Regions from separate parts of the Kitasatospora sp. NPDC059827 genome, predicted to be linked through region 1. Evidence: riboswitches for the same ligand, from Rfam matches in the RefSeq annotation. Region 1 holds a riboswitch; each other region holds the start of a gene.
What was found. Region 1 has a riboswitch for thiamine pyrophosphate ahead of ACFV8H_RS04175 (purine-cytosine permease family protein). Riboswitches for the same ligand answer to the same signal wherever they lie in the genome.
Positions count from the first base shown of each region.

Region 2: another riboswitch for thiamine pyrophosphate. It lies ahead of thiC (phosphomethylpyrimidine synthase ThiC); the one in region 1 lies ahead of ACFV8H_RS04175 (purine-cytosine permease family protein).
Region 3: another riboswitch for thiamine pyrophosphate. It lies ahead of thiO (glycine oxidase ThiO); the one in region 1 lies ahead of ACFV8H_RS04175 (purine-cytosine permease family protein).

Region 1 is NZ_JBHWIV010000004.1:131,025-136,508, forward strand. Features, by position in the region: gene ACFV8H_RS04170 (glycerophosphodiester phosphodiesterase) at 1-608, opposite strand, end outside; gene ACFV8H_RS04175 (purine-cytosine permease family protein) at 688-2,094, opposite strand; TPP riboswitch at 2,087-2,235, opposite strand; gene ACFV8H_RS04180 (S1C family serine protease) at 2,444-4,357, shown strand; tRNA gene ACFV8H_RS04185 (tRNA-Ser) at 4,422-4,509, shown strand; gene ACFV8H_RS04190 (MerR family transcriptional regulator) at 4,685-5,484, shown strand, end outside.
Region 2 is NZ_JBHWIV010000026.1:74,505-79,988, forward strand. Features, by position in the region: gene tenA (thiaminase II) at 73-741, shown strand; gene ACFV8H_RS18595 (DUF5326 family protein) at 922-1,122, shown strand; TPP riboswitch at 1,279-1,414, shown strand; gene thiC (phosphomethylpyrimidine synthase ThiC) at 1,409-3,223, shown strand; gene ACFV8H_RS18605 (DUF5994 family protein) at 3,412-3,855, shown strand; gene ACFV8H_RS18610 (DUF4241 domain-containing protein) at 3,915-5,174, shown strand; gene ACFV8H_RS18615 (VOC family protein) at 5,323-5,484, opposite strand, start outside.
Region 3 is NZ_JBHWIV010000059.1:3,594-9,077, reverse strand. Features, by position in the region: gene ACFV8H_RS29300 (thiazole synthase) at 1-169, opposite strand, end outside; gene thiS (sulfur carrier protein ThiS) at 173-412, opposite strand; gene thiO (glycine oxidase ThiO) at 409-1,584, opposite strand; TPP riboswitch at 1,588-1,700, opposite strand; gene ACFV8H_RS29285 (NAD(P)/FAD-dependent oxidoreductase) at 1,824-3,023, shown strand; gene ACFV8H_RS29280 (Rv2175c family DNA-binding protein) at 3,066-3,431, shown strand; gene thiE (thiamine phosphate synthase) at 3,431-4,081, shown strand; gene ACFV8H_RS29270 (polyprenyl synthetase family protein) at 4,107-5,213, opposite strand; gene metF (methylenetetrahydrofolate reductase [NAD(P)H]) at 5,398-5,484, shown strand, end outside.

The DNA.
Region 1 (5,484 bases):
GGGCGCAGGCGGCCCAGCAGCGGCAGCATCCGTTCGATCAGGAACACCCGCCGGTAGTCGGGCGCGGCGGCGGCCACCCGGTTCAGCGCGATCGAGGAGAAGCTCATGATCCGGGCGGACGGGCGCTCGCCGTCCGGCGCGGTGCCGATCTTGTACCGCTCCAGGGTGCGCAGCAGCTCGGCCTCGACCCGGCCGCGGAACCGCACCGGGTGCTTGGTCTCGATCGCCAGGTCCACCGGGCGGCCGCAGTCCACCACCAGTTCGAGCAGCCGCTCCAGCCGCAGCACGCCGCGCAGCTCGGGGTCGGTGCTGGGCCGGCCGGTCTTCCAGGCGCCGAAGTCGTACGCCTCCAGCTCGGCCAGCGTCATCGCGGAGACGGTGCCGCGGCCGTTCGAGACCCGGCCGATCCGGCGGTCGTGCACGCAGACCAGGTGGCCGTCGGCCGTCACCCGCACGTCGCACTCGACGGCGTCCGCGCCCTCGTCGAGCGCGCGCCGGTACGCCGCGAGGGTGTGCTCGGGCAGGGCGTGGGAGGAGCCGCGGTGGGCGATCACCTGGACGGAGGGCGTGGTGCGCGCCGCCGCCGAGGGCAGTTCTGGGCTGGTCACGGCCCCAACGATAGGGGGCGCGGGTGAACCCGGGGCGAAGCCGGTCCCAACCTGCGGGGCCGGCTCCGCCCCCGGTGCGTCAGGCCCGGGCGGCGCGGCGGGTCAGCGGGGTGAGCCCCCAGGTGACCAGCGCCGGCACCAGGAAGGCGAACAGCGAGGCCGAGGTCCACTCCTGCGGGGTGAAGTGCAGGGTCCGCTGGGCCGAGGTCCAGAAGTCCACCCACCCGTCGCCCACCGCGGTCGGCGCGATCAGCTGGTAGACGGCGAAGCCCAGCACCCACGGCAGCAGCATCAGCCAGCGGGACGGCGCCCGCTCGGAGAGGTCCCAGCCGTGCCGGCCGGCGCCGAAGAAGTAGTCCACCGCCAGCACCGCCAGCAGCGGCACGAAGACCGAGCCGATCAGGCCGAGGAAGTTGCTGTAGGTGTCGGTGAACCGGTCGATGCGCAGTGCCAGCACGGTGGTCAGCACGCCGATCCCGCCGCTCAGCACCCGGCGGTCCACCCGCGGCAGCAGGTTCTGCAGCGACATCGCGGTCGAGTAGACGTTGGCGAAGGACTGGTCGGTCTCGCGCAGCACCAGCACCAGGAGGAACAGCCAGCCGGCCCAGACACCGAGGAAGGAGTCGAAGATCCGGCTCGGGTCGCCGTCGGACTGGAGCAGCGCCATCAGCCCCAGCACGTAGCACCAGACCTGGGCGACGGTGTAGCCGGAGAAGCTGCCCCAGAAGGCCGACTTCGGGCTGCGCGAGTGCCGGGTGTAGTCGGCGGCCATCGGGACGAAGGAGATCGACACCGCGATCATCGCGTCGGTGGCGCCCAGGAAGCCGTGCCAGTTGCCCGCGCCCGGGTCCGGCACGCCCTGGCGGCCCAGCTGGACGGTGAAGTACACCATCGCGACCGCGACCGCCCCGGCCACGAAGCGGCGCAGCACCGCGATCGAGCCCAGCGGCCAGATCGTCAGCGCGGTGGTCAGCGCGCCCGCGAGCAGCACGAACAGCCAGCGGTAGTCGCTGGTGTGGGCGACGGTCTGGGCGCCCGCCGCGATGGTCAGCAGCTCGAACACGCCCCAGCCGACGCACTGGACGATGTTCAGCACGGTCGGCAGGTAGGACAGCCGGGTGCCGAACAGGCCGCGCAGGTTGGCCATCGCCGGGGCGCCGGTGCGGGCCCCGATCAGCGCGGCGACGCCGAGCATCGCGGTGCCGACCGCCGTACCGGTCACGATCGCCGTCACCGCGGCGGCCAGCGACAGCTCGCTGCCCTTCTCTCCGAGCACGGTCGCGGCGGTGGAGAAGCCGATCAGGCTGACGCCGAGGTTCATCCAGAGCGCGAAGTGGTCCCGGAAGCGCAGGGTGCGCGGCGGCTCGGTGTCCAGGACCAGCGGTGCCTCGACACGGTGGTCCAGCAGCGCGGCGCCGGCCAGGTCCGGGGGGAAATCCTTGGACGCGGGCGCGCCAGGAGAAGAGGATGGCGAAGCAGGCGGCATGGCCGATACTCCCTACGCCGGCATTACCCGGACAGGTTCCGGCGGTCAGCGCCCCCTCGACGGTCCGCCGGTCACTGGCCTGGCGTACGGTCGACATGCGCACTCTCAGCCTGGTCGGTCCAAGCTCCCGCGTGTCAGTTTGGAGCGACAGGCTAACCGGCACGGGTACGAACGCCAAAGGCCACGGGGTGCGCGGTCCGCATCGCGGGACGCCGGGCGGGGGTGGGGAGCCCCGGTTGTCGGTGGCGGCTAAGGATTCTTATGAGTTATTCAGAGGGGTCCTTACGGCAATCGAATCGCCGGTGCGAAAAACTATGGTCCTTGGTTCTGTCAGCTATGGAGGTCGTCCGTGAGCACCGAGCGCGAGGTTGGGCCCACCGGGCCGCAGGGGGAGCAGCCCGCGGGGGCCCCGGAGGCGGCGGGTGCCGTTCCCGACGGCACCGCTCAGGGCGGCCACAAGCCGACCATGGCCTTCAGCCGGGTTCCCGAGCCGAAGGACGAACCGGTGGACAACCCGGTGGCCGGGCCGGTGGACGGGTCGGCCGACGCCGCCCCGGCCGACAGCGGTCACCAGCCGACCATGGCGTTCGGCCGGGTCCCGGAGCCGGCCGCCGCGAGCGCGGCGGCCGAGGCCGCCCCGGCGGAGGGCGGGCACAAGCCGACCGTCGCCTTCACCAAGGTGCCCGCGCCGGAGGCCCCGGCCGCGCCGGCCGCGCCCGCCGTCGAGGAGCCCGCCGTCGACCCGGCCACCGGCTACATCGACGCCCCGCCGCCGGTCCTGCCGCCCGCGCCGCCCGCCGCCCCCGCCCCCGCCCCGGTCGCCGCCGCTCCGGCCGCGCCCGCCCTGCCGCCGGGCACCCCGGGCAGCAACCCGTACGCGACCCCGACCCACGGCGTGCCCGCCGCCGGCGCCCACGAGGGCTACGGCGTCCCGGCCGCCAACGCCCAGGAGCCGTACGGCGCTCCGGCCGCCGGTGCGCCCGTCGCGCCCGGCGCACCCGGTCACCACCCCTTCGGCGCCGGCCAGCCGCTCGGCGGCTGGGGCGGCGGCCACGACGCCGGCGCGGGCCACCCCGGCGGCCCCGGCGGTCCGTTCGGCTACCCCGCCGAGTACCCCGGCGGCCCGGGCGGCCACGGCCCGCGCAAGAAGCGCGGCGGCCTGGTGGCCCTGCTCGCGGCCGTCGCGCTGGTCGCCGGCATCGCGGGCGGCGCGGTCGGTGTGGTCGCCAGCGACCACGCGGGCAGCAGCAGCTCGGCGGACGACCACCGCAGCACCACCGTCCAGGCCAGCAACACCCAGAAGAACGAGCCCGTCCCCGGGTCGATCGCCGCCATCGCCCAGAAGGCGCTGCCCAGCGTCGTCACCATCAAGGCGCAGAACAGCACCGAGTCGGGCACCGGCACCGGCTTCGTCTTCGACACCGAGGGCCACATCCTCACCAACAACCACGTGGTCGCGCCGGCCCTCAACGGCGGCAAACTGACCGTCAAGTTCGCCGACGGCACCTCCTACACCGCCTCGGTGCTGGGCCACGCCGAGGGCTACGACGTCGCCGTGGTCAAGATCGACAACCCGCCGAAGAGCAAGCTGTCGCCCCTGCCGCTGGCCGACTCCGACAAGGTCAACGTCGGTGACGCCACCGTCGCGATCGGTGCGCCGTACGGCCTGGAGTCCACCGTCACCAGCGGCATCGTCAGCGCGAAGGACCGCCCGGTCGCCTCCGGCGACGAGACCGGCTCGCAGGCCTCGTACATGAACGCCCTGCAGACCGACGCCTCGATCAACCCCGGCAACTCCGGCGGCCCGCTGCTGGACTCCAGCGGCGCGGTGATCGGCATCAACTCGGCGATCCAGTCCAACGCCTCCGCCAACGGCCGGGCCGGCAGCATCGGCCTGGGCTTCGCCATCCCGATCAACCAGGCCAAGTGGGTCGCGGACACCCTGATCAAGACCGGCAAGCCGGTCTACGCCAAGCTCGACGTGCTGCGCAACGACGACTACAAGGGCGACGGCGCGCAGATCCAGACCAAGGACATCCAGGGCCAGCCGGCCGTCACCCCCGGCGGCGCGGCCGACAAGGCCGGCCTCAAGCCGGGCGACGTGATCACCAAGCTCGGCGGCGCGCCGATCGAGAACGGTCCCGCCCTGGTCAGCCGGATCTGGACGCACAAGCCGGGCGAGACCGTCGACGTCGAGTACACCCGCAACGGCCAGACCATGACCACCAAGGTCACGCTCGGCCAGCGGGACGGCGATCAGTGACCCCCCGGGCCCGCGGAATCGTGTGCGCCGAAGGCCGTCGGACCCGTTAGGCTGACCTCCGCCTGGAGAGCTGCCCGAGCGGCCTAAGGGAACAGTCTTGAAAACTGTCGTGGCGTGACCCGTCACCGTGGGTTCGAATCCCACGCTCTCCGCCGGTAGGAGAAACCACCTGCTCAGGGCGGGTGCCGAGATCGTTTCGGCACCCGCCCTCGGTGTTTTCCGGGGCGGGCCGGCGGCGGGCCGGCGGTGCGCCGACGCGGGGTCGCGGCCGGGCCGGCGGCCGGGGGTTGACCCTGACACAGGGGGAGACGGTGGAGTGGGAGCACCATGTTGAACATCGGAGACTTCGCCGTCCACGGCCGGGTGTCGGTGCGGATGCTGCGCCACTACGACGCGATCGGCCTGCTCACGCCCGCCAGGGTGGACCCGGCCACCGGGTACCGCTCCTACGAGGCGGTCCAACTCGCCCGGCTGAACCGGGTGATCGCGCTCAAGGAGCTCGGCTTCACGCTGCAGCAGGTGCGGGCCGTGCTGGACGAGCACCCGGACCCGGCCGAGCTGCGCGGGATGCTGCGGTTGCGGCGGGCCCAGCTCGCCGAGGCGATCGCGGCGGACGAGCAGCGGCTGGCCCGGGTGGAGGCGAGGCTCCGGACGATCGAGAGTGAGGGGAACATGTTCGAGCACGATGTCGTGGTGAAGCCCGTTCCGTCCGTGCGGGTGGCCCAACTGAGCGGTGTGGCGGCGAGTTACGCGCCGGAGGACATCACCCCGGTGATCGGCCCGCTCTTCGACGAGCTGTGCCGGCGGGTGGAGCAGGCCGGGATCGAGGTGGTCGGGCCGTCCGTCGCCCGGTACGAGGACGGGCCGGAGGGCGACGGCTCGGTGGTCGTCCGGGTGGCCCTCCAGGTGGCGCCGTCCGTGCGGGCCGACCGGGACGGCATCGAGGTGGTCGACCTGGCGCCGATCGAGGAGGCGGTGACCATCGTCCACCGCGGCTCGATGGACGACGCGATGGGCAGCTTCCAGGCCCTGGCCCGCTACATCGACCAGAACGGCTACCGCTCGACCGGCTACGCCCGGGAGCGCTACCTGGAGACCCCGGCCGACCGGTCCGACTGGGTCGTCGA
Region 2 (5,484 bases), on a different contig from region 1:
AACACCCCTGGTCCCGGAGGCGGACGCGACGGAGCCGAAGGGCGGGGGCGGAGCCGTCGTAGGGTCGTGGGCATGACCCGTAGCCTCAGCGAAGAGCTCTGGGCGTCGATCGAGCCGATCTACGCCGAGATCCTCGCCCACCCCTTCATCGGCGGCCTCACCGACGGCACCCTGCCGCGCGAGGCCTTCCGCCACTTCGTCGTCCAGGACTCGCACTACCTGCGCGACTACGCCCGCGCCCTCGCCGTCTGCGCCGCCAAGGCCCCCGGTGAGGCCGACGTGCGGGCCTTCGCCGACGACGCGGTCGGCGCGCTCGCCGCCGAGCAGGGTATGCACGCCGAGTTCCTGACCGCCTTCGGCGGCACCGCCGAGGAGGCCGCCGCCGCACCGGTGCTGCCGACCACCCGCGCCTACACCAGCTACCTGCTGGCCACCGTGTACGGCGGGTCCTTCGCCGAGGCGCTCGGCGCGGTGCTGCCCTGCTACTGGATCTACGCCCGGGTCGGCGAGGCGCTGCTCGCCCAGGGCTCCCCGGACCCGCTGTACGCCAAGTGGATCGCCACCTACGGCGACGAGGCCTTCCAGTCCGTGGTCCGCCGGGTGCTGGCGCTCACCGACCGGCTCGGCGAGGAGCTCTCGGCGGCCGAACGCCGCCGGGTGGTCGAGCACTTCACGACCACCTCGCGCTACGAGTGGATGTTCTGGGACGCCGCCTGGCGCGGCGAGCGCTGGCCGGTCTGACCCGTCCCCCGCCGTTTCTCGGGGGTCCCCCCGGGGGGTGGGATCGGGGTGATCTAGGGGTTCTCTCCGGGCCGAAGGCCCTCGTTCCGCCGCTTCCGCCGCCGTAAGCTCGAAGCATCGAAAGCAAGCGGGATGCGGTTACCGGACGGCGGCCGACCCGAGGGGAGAAGAGGAACCGACATGGCTGAGCTCTGGAAGTCGCTGCCCTCCTGGGTGCGCAACATCGTCATCCCGGTGCTGGTCCTGGTGCTGGCCTGGAACGTCATCGCCTTCGTGTTCGGCGTGGTCGGCGCCCTGCTGAGCATCGTGATCAAGCTGCTGGTGGTCGTCGGCATCGCCGCCGCCGTGGTGATCCTGGTCAAGAAGGCCGCCAGGAACTGACCCCGCTCCGCGCACCGCGCGGAGCACCTCCGGAGGCCCGGCACCCCGTTCGCGGGGGCCGGGCCTCGGCCTTTCCCCCCGCGGATCCGTTTCGGGGACCGTCTGGACCTGCGGCGATCGGCTCGCTACCGTGTTGGCGTCATGTGCAGGCAACACCGCCTGCGACGCGGGAGCTCGGAGCACCGGGCTGAGAGGACGCTGACCGGACCGTCGACGGACGGACCGACGGCTGCGTCGACCGCAGGAACCTGGACCGGGTAATGCCGGCGTAGGGAGTGAAGGTCAGATGACCACGTTCGAAGCACAGCCGCAGCCTGCCCGCAGCACCCCCAGCAGCGAGCGCACCGGTTACCCCACCCCGGCCTGGCGCAAGGCCTACCGCGACGGATCCCGCCCCGACCTGCGGGCCCCGTACCGCGAGGTGCAGCTCACCAACGGCCGGACCGTGCCGCTGTACGACACCTCCGGCCCGTACACCGACCCGGCGTACGAGCCCGACGTGCGGCGCGGGCTGCCCGCCCTGCGTGACGCCTGGATCCGCCAGCGCGGCGACGTCGAGGAGTACGACGGCCGCGAGGCGCGCCCCGAGGACGACGGGATCAAGCACACCTCCCCGCGCGGCGGAAACCTGCGCAACCTGGACGCGGTCTTCCCCGGCCGCCCGCGCCGCCCGCTGCGTGGCCGCGGCGGCGTCGCCGTCACCCAACTCGCCTACGCCAAGCGGGGCGTGGTGACGCCGGAGATGGAGTTCGTGGCGCTGCGCGAGGGCCTGGAGCCGGAGTTCGTGCGGGACGAGGTGGCCCGCGGCCGCGCCGTCATCCCGGTGAACGTGAACCACCCCGAGGTGGAGCCGGCCGTCATCGGCACCAACTTCCTGGTGAAGATCAACGCCAACATCGGCAACTCCGCCGTCACCTCCTCGATCGAGGAGGAGGTGGAGAAGATGACCTGGGCCACCCGCTGGGGCGCCGACACCGTCATGGACCTCTCCACCGGCCGCAACATCCACACCACCCGCGAGTGGATCCTGCGCAACTCCCCCGTGCCGATCGGCACCGTGCCGCTCTACCAGGCGCTGGAGAAGGTCGACGGCAGGGCCGAGGAGCTCAGTTGGGAGGTCTACCGCGACACCATCATCGAGCAGTGCGAGCAGGGCGTCGACTACATGACCGTCCACGCGGGCGTGTTGCTGCGGTACGTCCCGCTCACCGCGCGCCGCAAGACCGGCATCGTCTCCCGCGGCGGCTCGATCATGGCGGCCTGGTGCCTGGCGCACCACCAGGAGAACTTCCTCTACACCAACTTCGAGGAACTCTGCGACATCCTGGCCGCCTACGACGTCACCTTCTCGCTCGGTGACGGCCTGCGGCCCGGCTCCATCGCCGACGCCAACGACGAGGCCCAGTTCGCCGAACTGCAGACCCTCGGCGAGCTCGGCCGGATCGCCCGCGAGCGCGACGTCCAGGTGATGATCGAGGGCCCGGGCCACGTCCCGATGAACAAGATCAAGGAGAACATGGATCTCCAGAAGGAGATCTGCGACGAGGCGCCGTTCTACACCCTCGGCCCCCTCACCACCGACGTCGCCCCCGGCTACGACCACATCACCTCGGGCATCGGCGCCGCGATGATCGCCTGGTGGGGCACCGCGATGCTCTGCTACGTCACGCCCAAGGAGCACCTGGGCCTGCCCAACCGGGACGACGTCAAGACCGGCGTGATCACCTACAAGATCGCCGCCCACGCCGCCGACCTCGCCAAGGGCCACCCCGGCGCCCAGGCCTGGGACGACGCCCTCTCCGACGCCCGCTTCGAGTTCCGCTGGGAGGACCAGTTCAACCTGGCCCTCGACCCGGAGACCGCCCGCGACTTCCACGACGAGACCCTCCCCGCCGAGCCGGCCAAGACCGCGCACTTCTGCTCCATGTGCGGCCCGAAGTTCTGCTCGATGAAGATCTCCCAGAAGATCCGCGACGAGCACGGGGACGGCTCCACCGCCGTCACCACCGACTTCGACGCCGAGGCGCTGGCCGGCATGGCCGAGAAGTCCGCCGAGTTCGCCGCCCAGGGCAACAAGGTGTACCTCCCCCTGGTCGACTGACGCGGCGACCGCGCCGGCCCGCGTCCCGGAGGGGAGGACGCGGGCCGGCGTGGTCGGCCCCGCTCCGGGGGAGGCTGCGGCGGAGTAGCGTGGGGGGTAACCGAGGACATTCCGAACACCGGCATCAGCGCCGACGTCGCCCTGGGTCGTGAAGGGTCCCTCGTGGACCGGACGGGCGGCTCCCTATGATGCCGATTCCTCTCCCCATCTCAGCCTCTCCAGGGCCGTGGTCGGTGCCTGGTGTCCCGCTGCTGCCACGGCTCGAACTCGAGCCGACGATGTCGCGGGAGGGCGTGTTCGACGGAGCTTGGTGGCCCCGCTCGAACCACGTCCTCGCGGAACTGCCGGACCTGATCACCGCGCTCGGCGCCCACTACGGGCGCATCGTCCGGGTCGGCCTCGACACCTCGGCCTGGGACGGCGTGCCCCGGTCGGTCGCGGCGAACGGTGTGACGATCAAGATCAACTGGTTCACCGGCAGCGACGCGACGATCAGCGTCACCCGGGGCCTCCAGGACCACTTCCTGCTGCTGGTGGTGCCGCCCGGCACCACGCCGGCGACGGCCGCCTCCGCGATGGCCGGCGCCTCGGCGACCGGGAACCACACCCCGGCCGCGGAACTCCTGCACTGAACCGGGCTGTCCGTGGGCTTCGGTAACTTGCTCGGAAGGATGAGCGAGGAGGCGTGCGGGTGAGCAGTCCGGTGGTCGAGTTGGGTCATGCCGAGGGGTGGGACTTCGCGGCGGGTGCCGCGGTGGGCGCGTTGCGGCCGCAGGAGGCGCGGGCCCGGGACGCGGCGGGCCTGCCGTACGTCGTGGTGTACCGGAGCGCGGGTCGCTCGGTGCCCCTCGAAGTGCGGCTGGTGTCGTGGCGGGACCACTACGCGGGTGTGTGGGTGTACGACGAGCACGGGCGACGGGTGGAGCACCTGGAGCTGCGGCTGCTGGAGGAGGGCCGGCTGCTGCGGAGGTACCACGAGCGCTGGGGCTACTCGGGCCCGGAGGCACCGGAGTTCGACCGGACCGCCGACCGGATGGCGGTCGAGCTGTTCCCGGGCGGACGGGGCCGGGTGTCGCACCGGCCCCGAGGGGACGCCGGGCCCAGGACGGTGACCGTGCCGGGGGCCTCCGAGGAGGAACGTTGGCTCCGGCGGCCGGACTTCGACGACTGGCCGCTCCTCTCGGCCGACCGGTGGGGGCTCGACGGCACGGCCCGGCCCACCGCGGCGTCGCTCACGGAGCCGGTGTCCGCAGCCGCGGCGGAGCCGTGGCTCCCGCCGCGCCCGGGCGGGCCGGGGGACCTCCCCGCCCTGTTCGTGCCCGGCACCCGGCTCACCACCAGCGATCACCGGGAGAACATGGTGGTGCTGGAGCCGACGGCCGGCCCACGCCTGCGGGTCCCCAGCGGCCGGCTGGCGGTGGCCGATCCGCTCGACACCGGGCGGCCGGACATCACGGTCGAGGTCCCGCCCGGCAGCTACCCGACCGAGGTGGCGAGGATCGGCTTCGGGTACCACTGCGAGTTCGAGGGTGCCTGGGTCGAGCGCACTGAGACACCAGCGCTCCGGCTGCGGGTGGGCGACGGACCCGTCGACTCCTGGACGATGGCCCTCGGGGAGGGGCACGACCTCAGGCTGCTGCGGGACGGCGAGGCGTACGGGTTCAGCACGGACGGCGCGACGGGGTGCTTCGCGGACGCCGGGGCCTGGCCGGTCCTCCAGGAGCGGTTCCGGCGAGCCCTGGTGGACCGGGACGAGGAGGCCGGTGAGGACCTCGACTCCGACTCCGGCTTCTTCCTGCGCACCGTGGACGAGGAGTCGGGCGCGGACCTGCTCGCGTTCGCCACCGACAGCGACGGCACCCACCCGGTGTGGCTGGGCCTCGACGGGTCCGGGGGCGTGGTGTGCGTCATCGTCCAGGTGGACTGGCTGCCCCATCTGAAGGTCGTCTGAGCGGCCCGGACGAGCGGCTCGGACGACCTGCCCGGACGAGCGGCTCGGACGACCTGCCCGGACGAGCGGTCCGGGCGAGCGGTTCTGAGGCGTACTGCGGGTGCCGACCCGGTCCTCCCCCGAGGGTCCGGGGCGGCACCCTGCTCTTTCAACTGGTGGCGTCCTGCGGGTACCAGCGGAGTTCGACGGTGTTGCCGTCCGGGTCCTGGACGTAGAGGGAGGTGGCGGTGCCGCGGGCACCGTAGCGGGGGCCGGGGCCGTCGAGGACGGTGAAGACGCCGGAGTCGACGACCTCCTGCCAGTCGAGGGG
Region 3 (5,484 bases), on a different contig from region 1:
CGGAGCCCTGGGTGCTGGCGTTCACCCGGCGCATGGCCACGGTGGTCAGTTCGGTGCCGGAGACGAGCAGGGCGCGCTCCAGGACCTCCAGGCTCGGCGCGCCGCCGGTGCCCATGATGAGCCGGGAGGAGAAGGTCGTCCCGGCGATGGTCAGCAGGTCGTCGGCCATGGTTCAGCCTCCCTGGACGGCGGTCAGGATCTCGATCCGGTCGCCGCTGTCCAGCGTCGTCCCGGGCCACGAACCGCGCGGCACCACGGCCTCGTTGAGGGCGGCGGCGACGCCGGTGTTGGCGGCGCTGACGGTGGCCACCAGTGCGGCGAGGGTGGTGGCGGCGGGCACCCGGCGGGGCTCGCCGTTGACGGTCAGGGCGATCTCGTTCGGGGCGGTCTCGTTCGGGGCGGTCTCGGTCATGCGCAGGCCTTCGCGACGGGGGTTTCGGGGGAGAACCGGGTCGGCGTGAACGGCCGTGCCAGGTCGGGGACTTCGCCGGTCGCCAGGTAGTCGGCGAGCAGGTCGGCGGTGACCGGGGTGAGCAGCACGCCGTTGCGGTAGTGGCCGGTGGCGGCGACCAGTCCGGGCAGTGCGGTCGGGCCCAGCAGCGGGGCGTTGTCCGGCGAGCCGGGGCGCAGCCCGGCGGAGGTCTCGCGCAGCGGGAGTTCGGTGATACCCGGTACCAACTCGTGGGCGTCGCGCAGGAGTTCGTACACCCCGCCGGCGGTGACGGTGGTGTCGTAGCCCTGTTCCTCGGTGGTCGCGCCGATCACCAGCTCGCCGTTCTCCCGGGGGACGAGGTACAGGTGCTGCCCGCGCACCACCGCGCGGACGTTGCGGGAGAGGAACGGCCGGTAGGCCTCCGGGATGTGCAGCCGGACGATCTGCCCCTTCACCGGGCGCACCGCGGGCAGTACGCCCTCGGGCAGGCCGGGCAGTCGGTGGCTGTGCGGGCCGGCGGCGAGGACCACCTGCTCGGCGGCCAGGGACTCCCCGTCGTCCAGCCGGGCGCCGACCGCGCGGCCGCCGTCCACCAGCAGCTCGACGGCCTCGGCCCGGTGTAGCCGGACGCCGGCCCGCTCGCAGGCGGCGACCAGGGCGGTGAGCAGCCGGCGCGGATCCACCTGGTGGTCGTCCGCGACGTGCAGGCCGCCGCGCACGCCGGGGGCGAGCATCGGCTCCAGCCGGCGGGCCTCCCGGCCGGTCAGCCAGCTGGAGTCCAGGCCCAGCCGCAGGTGGAAGGCGTGCAGTTCGCGCAGTTCCGCGCGGTCGTCGGAGTCCAGCGCGACGGCGATGGTGCCGCACCGGCGGTAGCCGGTGTCCAGGCCGCCGCTGGCCTCGGTGAGCTCGGCGGCGAAGGACTCGTACCGCCGGTTGGAGGCCGTCCCCAGGTGCAGCAGCGGCTCCTCGCCGTACTGCAGCTCGGTGACCGGGGCGAGCATCCCGGCGGCGACCCCGGCCGCCCCCCGGCCGTGGCCGGGGTCGACCACGATCACGTTCCGCAGCCCGCGTTGCGCGGCGCGCCAGGCGACCGCGAGGCCGATGACGCCCCCGCCGATCACCAGCACGTCGGCGCGGTTGCCCGATGGCATGCGTGACAAAGCTGCTCTTCTCCCTTCGCCGGTATGACCCGGATCAGGTTCGGACGGTCGCAGGCCGTGCCAGCCCGCCTCTCAGCCCGGTCCGCCGGGCTCCCGTGTGGTGCGTCCACCTTAACTCCGGGGGTCGGCCCGCCCGAAGGGCTGTGTGAGGGGTGAGACGGGGCCGCCCGCCCGGCTCCGCGGGTGAGCGGCTCGGAGCCGGTTCAGCGGCGCTGGGTACAGTGACGGGCGTGGCAGAGCTGAGCGGAACGGATCGGGTGGTCGTCGTCGTCGGAGCCGGGCTGGCCGGGGCGCAGTGCGCCCTGCAGCTGCGGCAGGGCGGCTGGCGGGGGCGGGTCGTCCTGGTCGGCGAGGAGCGGCACGCGCCGTACGACCGGCCGCCGCTCTCCAAGGACGTGCTGCTCGGCAAGGCCGACGCCACCACCCTGGACATCGACTACGGGCGGCTCGGCATCGAGCTGCTCACCGGCCGCCGGGCCACCGGTCTCGCCCCGGGCCTGCTGCACACCGACGGCGGGGACCTCCCGTACGACGCGCTGGTGATCGCCACCGGCGCCACCCCGCGCGCCCTGCCCGGGGCCGAGCGCGCCCATCTGCTGCACACCCTGGACGACGCCCTGGCGCTGCGCGCGCTGCTGCGCCCCGGCCTGCGCCTGGTGCTGGTCGGCGCGGGCTGGATCGGCGCCGAGGTGTCCACCGCCGCACGGCAGGCCGGCTGCGAGGTCACCGTGGTCGAGGCCGGCCCGGCGCCGGTGCCGGGCGCGCTGCCGACCGGGGTCGGCTCGGCGATGGCCGCCTGGTACGCCGAGGCCGGGGTCGACCTGCGCTGCGGGGTCGGGGTGGCCGCCGTCGAGCCGGGGGCGGTGCTGCTGGCCGACGGCTCCCACCTGCCCGCCGACGAGGTGGTGGTCGGCATCGGCGCCCGGCCCGCGACCGGCTGGCTGGCCGGCTCGGGCGTCGAGCTGGACGCCTCCGGCGCGGTCGTGGTGGACGGGCGGCTGCGCACCGGCCTGCCCGGGGTGTTCGCGGCCGGGGACTGCGTCAGCTACCCGTCGGCCCGCTCCGGCGCCCGGCTGGCCGTCCAGCACTGGGACCACGCGCTGCAGTCCGGCTCCGCCGCGGCCGCCGCCGTGCTCGGGGCGGACGCGCCGTACGACCCGGTGCCGTACTTCTGGTCCGAGCAGTTCGGGCGGATGGTCCAGTACGCCGGCCGGCACGCCGAGGGCGACGAACTGCTGTGGCGCGGCAGCCCGCAGGAGTCCGCGTGGTCGGTGCTCTGGCTGCGCGACGGGGTGCCGAGCGCGCTGCTGGCCGTGGACCGGCCGCGCGACCTCACCCAGGGCCGGAAGCTGATCGAACGCGGTGCGGTGCTCGACCGGGTGCTCGCCGCGGACCCCTCGGTGGCGCTCAAGGGAGCCGTCGCGGGGTAGCACTTGGTGCGCGGCGGGCCGCGGAGGTGGCAGTCTGGTGGCGTGAGTGAGATCGAAAGCAAGATTGAAGCCCTGGTCACCGAGTGGGTGTACCTGCCCGACATCTCGGAGCAGTGGGGGGTCCGGGTCACCGAAGTGCGTGACCTGGTCAAGAACGGTGGCCTGATCGCCGTCCGGCGCGGGCCGAACAAGTCGCTGCAGGTCCCGGCGGCGTTCATCGACGGCCAGGGGCTGGTCAAGCACCTGTCCGGCACCCTGACCGTCCTGCGGGACTGCGGGTACAACGACGTGGAGATCCTGGAGTGGCTCTTCACCGAGGACCCGTCGCTGCCCGGCAGCCCGATCCAGGCGCTTCGGGAGAACCGCGGCACCGAGGTCAAGCGCCGCGCCCAGGCGATGCTGATCTGATGGCGGCGGACACGCTGCGGGCCCGCCTGGCCGACGTCCGGCTCTACCTGTGCACCGACGCCCGGCGCGAGCAGGGCGACCTGGCCGAGTTCCTGGACGCGGCGCTGGCCGGCGGGGTGGACATCGTCCAGCTCCGTGACAAGGGCCTGGAGGCCAAGCAGGAGCTGGCGGCGCTGGAGGTCTTCGCCGACGCCTGCCGCCGGCACGGCAAGCTGTTGGCCGTCAACGACCGCGCCGACGTCGCCCACGCGGCCCGGCCGGACGTGCTGCACCTCGGCCAGGACGACCTGCCGGTGCCGGCCGCCCGGGCGATCCTCGGCGAGGACGTGCTGATCGGCCGCTCCTGCCACGCCGAGTCCGAGGTGGACGCGGCGGTCGCCGAGGCCGGTGTGGACTACTTCTGCACCGGCCCGGTCTGGCCGACCCCGACCAAGCCGGGCCGGCACGCGCCGGGCCTCGGCCTGGTCTCGTACGCGGCGAAGCAGGCCACCGACCGGCCGTGGTTCGCGATCGGCGGGATCGACCTCGGCAACCTGGACGAGGTGCTGGCCGCCGGTGCCCGCCGGATCGTCGTGGTCCGGGCCGTCACGGCGGCCGAGGACCCGCGGGCCGCCGCCGCCGAGCTCGCCCGCCGGGTGCGCGCGGCGTAATGCCACCCGGGGCCGCCGCCGTCGCTCAGTACTTGCGGACGGTGGCGGCCTCGGCCAGGGCCAGCAGCACCGTGCGGGCCCGCTCGTCGGCGAGCGGCGCCGCCGCCAGCGCGGCCAGCGACTCCCGCATCAGCTCCTCGATCCGGGCCTCCACCAGCTCCGGCGCCCCGCTGCGGGCGACCAGCTCGCGCAGCCCGGCGACCTCCTCGGCGGCCAGGTCCGGTGCGCCGAGCCGGGCGTCCAGGTGCCGGGCGTCGGCCTGCGGCAGGCCCCGCATCGCGTGCGCGACCAGCAGGGTGCGCTTGCCCTCGCGCAGGTCGTCCCCGGCGGGCTTGCCGGTGACGGCCGGGTCGCCGAAGACGCCGAGCAGGTCGTCCCGCAGCTGGAAGGCCTCGCCCAGCGGCAGCCCGAACGCGCCGAGCGCCTCGACCAGCTCCGGCCCGGCCCCGGCCAGCAGGGCGCCGACCTGGAGCGGCCGCTCGATGGTGTACTTCGCCGACTTGTAGTGCAGTACGGTCCGCGCCCGCTCGGGCGCGCCCTCGTCGGCGGAGTCGCCGGCCACCGGCTCCAGCACGTCCAGGTACTGGCCGAGCATGACCTCGGTGCGCATCAGGTCGAACCGCGGCTTGGCGGCCAGCACGGCGGCCGGGTCCAGACCGGAACGCAGGAACAGCTCGTCGCACCAGATCAGCAGCAGGTCGCCGAGCAGCACCGCGGCCGAGGCGCCGTACTGCTCGCGGTCGCCGCGCCAGCCGCTGTCCCGGTGCAGCGCCTCGAAGCGGCGGTGCACCGAGGGCAGGCCGCGGCGGGTGTCGCTGCGGTCCATCAGGTCGTCGTGCACCAGGGCGCTGGCCTGGAGCAGCTCCAGCGCGGCGGCCGCGTTGGCGATCCCCTCGCCGTCGGCGGGGCCGCCGGCGGCGCGCCAGCCCCAGTAGCAGAAGCCCGGGCGCAGTCGCTTGCCGCCGTCCAGCAGGAAGTCGCGCAGGGCCTCGGCGGCGGGCACCAGCTGCGGAGAGATCGTGCCGAGCAGCGCCGACTGGCCGTCCATGAACGCGGCGAGGGCCGTGTTGACGCGGGTGCGGACGTCCTCCACGTCCATGGGGTTGGCCGGCCGGGTGCTGGACGAGGTCACGATGATGCTCCGCTGGTTCGCTGGGGTGCAGCAAGCGTAGCGGGGCGGCCGGGAACGGATGTGCGAGCGGGGCCGCCGGGCGCGCGCGGGACGGCCGGTGCGGAAGCGGAGGCACGTCCACTACTTGTCCCGAATCGTGGGATCGAGTTGTCCGGCCCCTTCGGGGGACGGATAACCTGCCAGCATGGCACTCGGCATCGCTTCCACGAGACCGGACCGCGCACAGACGGTCCGCGAGCTCCTGGCGGCCGGAAAGCGCTCCTTCTCCTTC